DNA from 3 places in the Leifsonia poae genome. Region 3 is predicted to be linked to each of the others. Evidence: predicted binding sites of a transcription regulator. Region 3 holds the regulator's gene; each other region holds the start of a gene.
The links. The regulator LexA, encoded in region 3, represses DNA repair genes until DNA is damaged. The targets are predictions, from matches to a motif close to TCGAACANNTGTTCGA.

Region 1: K5L49_RS16310 (Rv2578c family radical SAM protein) is a predicted target of LexA. The motif match lies at 1,358-1,373, and genes of this name have one in related genera.
Region 2: uvrA (excinuclease ABC subunit UvrA) is a predicted target of LexA. The motif match lies at 1,119-1,134, and genes of this name have one in related genera.

Annotation. Positions count from the first base shown of each region.
Region 1 covers NZ_JAIHLP010000002.1:3,259,893-3,262,155, reverse strand. The annotation lists gene K5L49_RS16315 (sensor histidine kinase) at 1-38, opposite strand, end outside; gene K5L49_RS16310 (Rv2578c family radical SAM protein) at 201-1,349, opposite strand; gene K5L49_RS16305 (hypothetical protein) at 1,528-1,683, shown strand; gene K5L49_RS16300 (ABC-F family ATP-binding cassette domain-containing protein) at 1,715-2,263, opposite strand, start outside.
Region 2 covers NZ_JAIHLP010000002.1:545,442-547,704, reverse strand. The annotation lists gene K5L49_RS03325 (DUF58 domain-containing protein) at 1-470, shown strand, start outside; gene K5L49_RS03320 (hypothetical protein) at 467-1,033, shown strand; gene uvrA (excinuclease ABC subunit UvrA) at 1,223-2,263, shown strand, end outside.
Region 3 covers NZ_JAIHLP010000002.1:906,784-909,046, reverse strand. The annotation lists gene metE (5-methyltetrahydropteroyltriglutamate--homocysteine S-methyltransferase) at 1-300, shown strand, start outside; gene K5L49_RS04980 (metallopeptidase family protein) at 420-770, shown strand; gene lexA (transcriptional repressor LexA) at 858-1,574, opposite strand; gene K5L49_RS04970 (LysM peptidoglycan-binding domain-containing protein) at 1,810-2,178, shown strand.

The DNA.
Region 1 (2,263 bases), 2.4 Mb from region 3:
GCGGCGCGGGAAAGATGGCTGGGGAGACCCAGGGACATTCTCACCCCCGTCGGCGGTCGCGTTCTCGGGTCGTTCGCACATCGCACTCGGGCCGTGCAATGCTCTCCCGGGATTATGCCACCGAACGAGCTCTCGCGTGTACCCCAACCCGGGGGATGTGTACCCCGCCGATTTCGGGCGGCGCGCTGCTTGCCGACGCTTCAGAACAGTGTCGGCTGTGCTCCGCTCAGAGCGACCCCGATCGCTTCGGCCGGCACCTCTTCCTCGAGGAGACGGCCGCCACCCGCGTTCCCGACGGCGATGCCCGCCCCCGCTCGGATCTGTCGTTCACCCTCCCCGTCGCGGAGCATCCCGAGCGCCGTCGAGCGCACACCCCCGGTGAGCGGATCTTCTTCGCCACGTTCGAGCCCGTGCGCACGGATGAGCGGCTTGATCTTGGCCGCCAGCCACTGCCGGTAGCCTTTCGGGGCTCCAGCCCCGCCCCCGTACATGCGCCGATAGACCGGGAGGAGCTGGGGATGCTCACGCTCGAGCCAGAGGTAGTACCACTCTTTCACCCCGGGCTTGAGGTGCAGGGCCGTGTAGAGCACCGAGCTCGCTCCCGCGGCCTTCGCCTGCCGCAGGGCCTCGTCGAGGTGTGCCCTACTGTCGGTGAGGTACGGCAGGATCGGCATCAGGAAGACCGCGCAGGCGAGTCCGTGTTCGCGCACCGCCGTCACTGTGGCCAGCCGAGCTTTGGTGGTCGGTGTTCCTGGTTCGACCGACTGCTGGAGTTCGTCGTCGTAGACCGCGATGGAGAGGGCGAGGTCGACCGGCACCCGGGTGGCCGCCTCCGCGATCAGGTCGAGATCCCGTCTCAGCAGCGACCCTTTGGTGAGGATGCTGAACGGCGTTCCGGTGTCGGCGAGGGCGTCGATGATGCCGGGCATCAGCGCATACCGCCCTTCAGCCCGCTGGTACGGGTCGGTGTTGGTTCCGAGTGCGACCGGATGGCGCGCCCAGCTCGGCTTTCTCAGTTCTTTGCGCAGCACCTCGGCCACATTGACCTTGACGATGATCTCGTTGTCGAAGTCTTTGCCGCCGTCGAGGTCGAGGTATGAGTGGGTGGGCCGGGCGAAGCAGTAGACGCAGGCATGAGAGCAGCCGCGATACGGGTTGATGGTCCAGCCGAAGGGCATCGGCCCTCCGCCCCCGGGAATCTTGTTCAGCGCCGACTTCGCCAGCACTTCATGGAAGGTGATTCCCGCGAACTCCGGTGTGCGCACCGAGCGCACGAGGTTGTTGAGACGGGCCAGCCCCGGCAGCGTCGACGGCTCTTCTGTGGTGAGTTCCTGCCCGCTCCATCTCATGCCCCCATTCGAACATATGTTCGAATATGCGTCAAGCGGAGCGCCGACCTCATCCGACGGTCTCATACCGGAGGACGACGTGTCACCCTCCGGGAGCAGGCCCATTTCATACGCACGGACGATTCGCCGCGACCGCAGCCGGGAGAGGCTGGAACCACGATCCACAAGGAGAATCACCATGAACACTGTCACCCTTCCCACTACGGCCGAAGGCTACGTCCTGCTCTCCGACCCCACCAACTCCCACCTGCTCTTCGATACCGCGGGACTGCACCTGATCGGGTCGACGGTCATCGATCTCGGATCCTGCGCCGACGAGACCGCCGCCGCCTGACATCGGCGGTCTCGCTCACCTCCACGCCCACTCACCCCACAAGCCGGCCGCCCACCATCGCTACGCGCGCCCCGGTCCATTCGGTGCGGAGCCAGCGGTCGTGGCTGGCTACGACCACGGCGCCCGGATACCCGCCGAGAGCCGCCTCCAATTCGGTCGCGAGCGACAGCGAGAGGTGGTTCGTCGGTTCGTCCAGCAGAAACACATGCGGTGGCCTGGCGAGGATCAACGCCAACGCCAGACGCCGCTGCTGACCGATCGAGAGGCGGCCGACCGGGCGATCGACGTCCCTCGGGGCCACGAGGCCGAGCCCGGTGAGCGGGACACTCTCCGCCCGCCGCTCCCCCAGGGTCTGCTCGTAGATGCGGCGGGGGCTCGCCTCCGGGTCGGCGAACCGCACATCCTGCTCCAGCAGCCCCACCCGTAGACCTTTGCGCCGGGTGATCACTCCCCCGTCGAGCGCGAGCACTCCGGCCAACGCCGCGAGCAGCGTCGACTTTCCGGCACCGTTGTGACCGGTGATCAGGATGCGCGACTGCGGCTCCACCAGGAACGACGAGACCTCGATGCGGTCGGCGAT
Region 2 (2,263 bases), 360 kb from region 3:
CCTCCGCGTATGCGGCTGCCGGCGACAGGGTCGGCTTCGACGACCTGGCCAACGCGACCCGGGGCATCCAGCCGCGCGGGGGCACCCGGCACCTTCAACGCGTGCTCCGTTCGGTGGCCGTGACAGGACCGAGCGGAGCGGCGACCGAACGGGTTCGCCCCCCGATCGTGGTGCCGGGCGCCCTCGTGTTCGTGCTCTCGACCTTTCTCGACGAGCAGTCGCTGCGGCTGGCCCTCGTTTGGCGAGCGGCCGGGCATCGGGTGATCGCCGTCGATGTGCTCCCGACGCTCCACACCGGCGATCTGCCGGGGCGCGATCTGCTTGCGCTGCGGGTGGTCGAGCTCGAGCGCAAGCTGCGGTTCCGCCGCCTGGCCGCCGCGGGCATCGACCTGCTCGCCTGGCAGGACGCAGGCGGCGAGCGGCGCGAGGCGCGTCTGCGCGAGCTGAGCCGGCCCAGGAGGATGAGGTGAACGGGGATGCGGTTGGGGTGAGCGGGGAGGCGGTGAACAGGGAGGTCGAGGCGGCGAAGCCACAGCTGGGGTTCACGGTGCCGGCCTGGTCGCTCCGTGCGCTCTTCGCGGTCGTCGCGATCGCGCTCTGCGCCGCCTTGGCCGGTTCCGAGCTCTGGCTCGTAGTGTCTCTCGCGCTCGCCCTCGCGGCAGTCGTGGTTCCTCGCTGGATGACGGCCTGGTTCCTGATCGGCGTCCTCGTTCTCGCCTCGCTGCTGCACGGTCAAGCCCTCACGGATTGGCGGACATACACCCTGATCGCGGGCGCGCACGCTCTTCACCTGCTGGCCTCCTGGATGCTCGTGGTCGCGCCCGGCGCGCGTCTTCAGCCGGCCGCTCTGTGGCCGAGCACGCGTCGGTTCCTCCTGATCCAGATCCCCGTGCAGCTCGTCGCCGTCGGTGCCCTCGCGCTCGCGACGACCGCGTCGGCGGGATTCGCCTGGCTCGCCGTGGTGGGAGGCCTCGCCATTGCGGGCGTCGTCGCGCTGCTCGCGGGGCCGCTCCTGAGTGGGCCCCGGAACTGACAGCGCTCTGTCGGTGGTGCGGCATAGACTCGGCGCGTGCCGGGCAGAGCTGTCAGCATCCGGGTGTCGGGGGAGCACGCTACAATCGAACATACCTTCGATGCGCGGTGGGCGAACACGGCCCGGCATCGGCACGGAAGAGCGGAGAATTGGTCGAGTGAGCGGAATCATCCAGTGAGTGTGAGCAAGGTGACCGGGTCCCATCTCAGCGTGCGTGGTGCCCGCGTGCACAATCTGCACAATGTCGACCTCGAGATCCCGCGCGATTCCCTGGTGGTCTTCACCGGTCTCTCGGGTTCGGGCAAGTCGTCGCTCGCATTCGACACGATCTTCGCCGAGGGTCAGCGCCGCTATGTCGAGTCGCTGTCGGCCTACGCGCGCCAATTCCTCGGTCAGGTCGACCGGCCAGATGTCGACTTCATCGAGGGTCTCAGCCCCGCGGTCTCGATCGACCAGAAGTCCACGAACCGCAACCCGCGCTCGACTGTGGGGACGATCACCGAGATCTACGACTACATGCGCCTGCTCTGGGCGCGCATCGGTGTTCCCCACTGCCCCGTCTGCGGTGAGACGATCCAGCGCCAGACGGTGCAGCAGATCGCCGACCAGCTCATGGAGCTCGAGTCGGGTCGGCGCTACCAGATCCTCAGCCCCGTCGTCTCGCAGAAGAAGGGCGAGTTCGTCGACCTCTTCAAAGAGCTCGCGGCGAGCGGTTACTCCCGGGCACTCGTCGATGGCGAGCCGGTCCAGTTGAGCGATCCGCCCACACTGAAGAAGCAGTACAAGCACGACATCTCCGTCGTCGTCGACCGTCTCGTGGCCGGTCCAGACATCCTCAGCCGCCTCACCGATTCCCTCGAGACGGCGCTGCGCCTCACCGACGGCCTCGTTCAGGTGAACTTCGTCGACGCCGAGGGGCCCGAAGCGTGGCGCTCGTTCAGCGAGAAGCTCTCCTGCCCGAACAACCACCCGATCCAGCTCACCGAGATCGAGCCCCGCACCTTCTCGTTCAACGCCCCGTTCGGCGCCTGCCCGGAATGCTCCGGCCTCGGAACGCGCATGTCGGTCGACGAAGATCTGCTGCTCGGCGACGACGATCTGAGCATCGCCGAAGGCGTCATCATCCCTTGGACCACACAGGGCAAGGGCCTCTTCCAGTACTACGAGAAGCTGCTCGACGGGCTCGCCCGCGATCTCGGGTTCTCGCTGACCACGCCGTGGCGCAAGCTG
Region 3 (2,263 bases):
GACGTGACGAGCATCGAGGCGGCCCGTTCGCGGATGGAAGTCGTGCACGACATCCAGACCTCCGGATTCGAGCACGGCATCGGTCCGGGCGTTTACGACATCCACTCGCCGCGCGTGCCGAGCGTCGCCGAGGTGACGGAGCTGCTCGAGACGGCCTTGAGCGCCATCCCGGGCCGGCAGCTGTGGGTGAACCCGGACTGCGGGCTCAAGACCCGCGGGTACGACGAGACGGTCGCGTCGCTGCGCAACATCATCGAGGCGACCCGGGCGGTTCGGGCCAAAGCCGGCGTGACGGCCTGACGAGCCCTGCATTCCCAGTACCGTCGGAGATCCGGGGCGAAAGCGGCCGGATCTCCGACGGAGCCGTGAGATGGATGCGGTGGCGCGCGAAAACCATGGCGGCAGGGGAGGATGGGCTCATGGTCGAGATTTCGGATGGGGACTTCGAGGCGATGGTGAACGACGTCTACGACGGTCTGCCGCGCGACATGGTGGAGCCGTTGGAGAATGTGGCCATCCTGTTGGAAGATCAGCCGGCCGGCGCGCGACCGCGCCTGTACGGGCTCTACAGCGGGCATCCGCTGACCAAACGCGGCTACTACGGTTTCGGTGAACTGCCCGACCGCATCACGCTCTACAAGAACAACCTCGCCGAGCACAGCGCGACCCTCGATGAATTGCGGGCGCGGGTGCGGGTGACGCTGGTGCACGAGATCGGCCACTACTTCGGGCTGGACGACGCGCGCCTCCACGAACTCGGCTGGGCCTAGCCACCCCCAGAGGGCGAACATTTGTGCCGAATGTCGCCTCTGACGCACGACGAGGTGACATTCGGCACAAATGTGTCGAGGGAAGGATCAGACCGCGCGGAGAACGGCGACCACCTTGCCGAGCACCTCGGCGAAGTCGCCGAGGATCGGCTCGAAGTTCGAGTTGCGCGGCAGTAGCCAGGTGTGACCGTCGCGCTGACGGAACACCTTGACGGTGGCCTCCTCGTCGAGCATCGCCGCGACGATGTCGCCGTTCTCGGCGGTGTTCTGCGAGCGGATGACCACCCAGTCGCCGTCGCAGATAGCCGCATCGATCATCGACTCGCCCACGACCTTGAGCATGAAGAGCTCACCGTTGCCGACGAGCTGCCGCGGCAGCGGGAAGACCTCGTCGACCTGCTGCTCGGCGGTGATCGGGATGCCGGCGGCGATACGGCCGACGAGCGGAACCATCGCGGCGTCGCCGACCGGGATCTGGCTCTCGTAGTCGGGGGTGGCCGAGGTGGACGGAACGTCGATGAGGATCTCGAGGGCGCGCGGACGGTTCGGGTCGCGCCGCAGGTAGCCGCTCAGCTCCAGCTGGTTGAGCTGGTGCGTGACGCTGGAAAGCGAGGAGAGGCCGACGGCGTCACCGATCTCGCGCATGCTCGGCGGATAGCCGCGCTGGCTGACGGAACGACTGATCATCTCGAGGATGGCGAGCTGCTTCTCGCTGAGGTTCTTGCGTCGTCGCGTGCCGCCGCGCTCCCGCGCTGTCTGGTTGTCGTTCGACACTGTCGTCCCTTCGTGACCCGCCTGGCGCATCCGGCGTGGTGCGAATGTCGGTGGTGCCTGGTTGGGTGAACTCCAGACAATCGAAACTGTATCCACGATGCAGGGGTAAAACAAACATATGTTCGAGCGTGTCTCGAATGTCTTCGATGTTTTCTCCCGAATCGCATGGTTGTGGTTTCGAACATTCGAAGATATATTCGGAACACAGCTTCGCATCCGCCCTGCCGGCCAAGCAGCGGATGCGGAATCTTAGGAGGTCAAGAACATGAGCACAGCAACGGTAACCATGTCACCGTCGGGCTTCACCGTTCCCGAGGGCGCCACCACGCGCCTGCACCTCACGCGCCGTGGGCGCGTGGTCTTCACGTCGCTCGCCGCGGTGCCTCTCGTGATCGGCGCGCTCGTGTTCGCGCTCAACGGCGGGGGAGCCGCCGCCTCCGGAGAACAGGCGCACGTGCAGTTCCACTATGTGACGGTCTCCTCTGGGCAGTCGCTCTGGAGCATCGCGGAGAAGGTCGCGCCGAGTGCCGACCCGCGCGACGTGATCGCCGACATCGTCTCGCTGAACCAGCTCGACACCGCCGTCGTCTCACCGGGGCAGCGCATCGCTATCCCGGCGCAGTACGAGCACTGATCCGCACAGCCTGTCGCGGCGGCGGCGATAGCGAGCGACGGCGCCGCGTGACGGCGTTGATCGTCCTCTTCCTCGGCGACGTCAC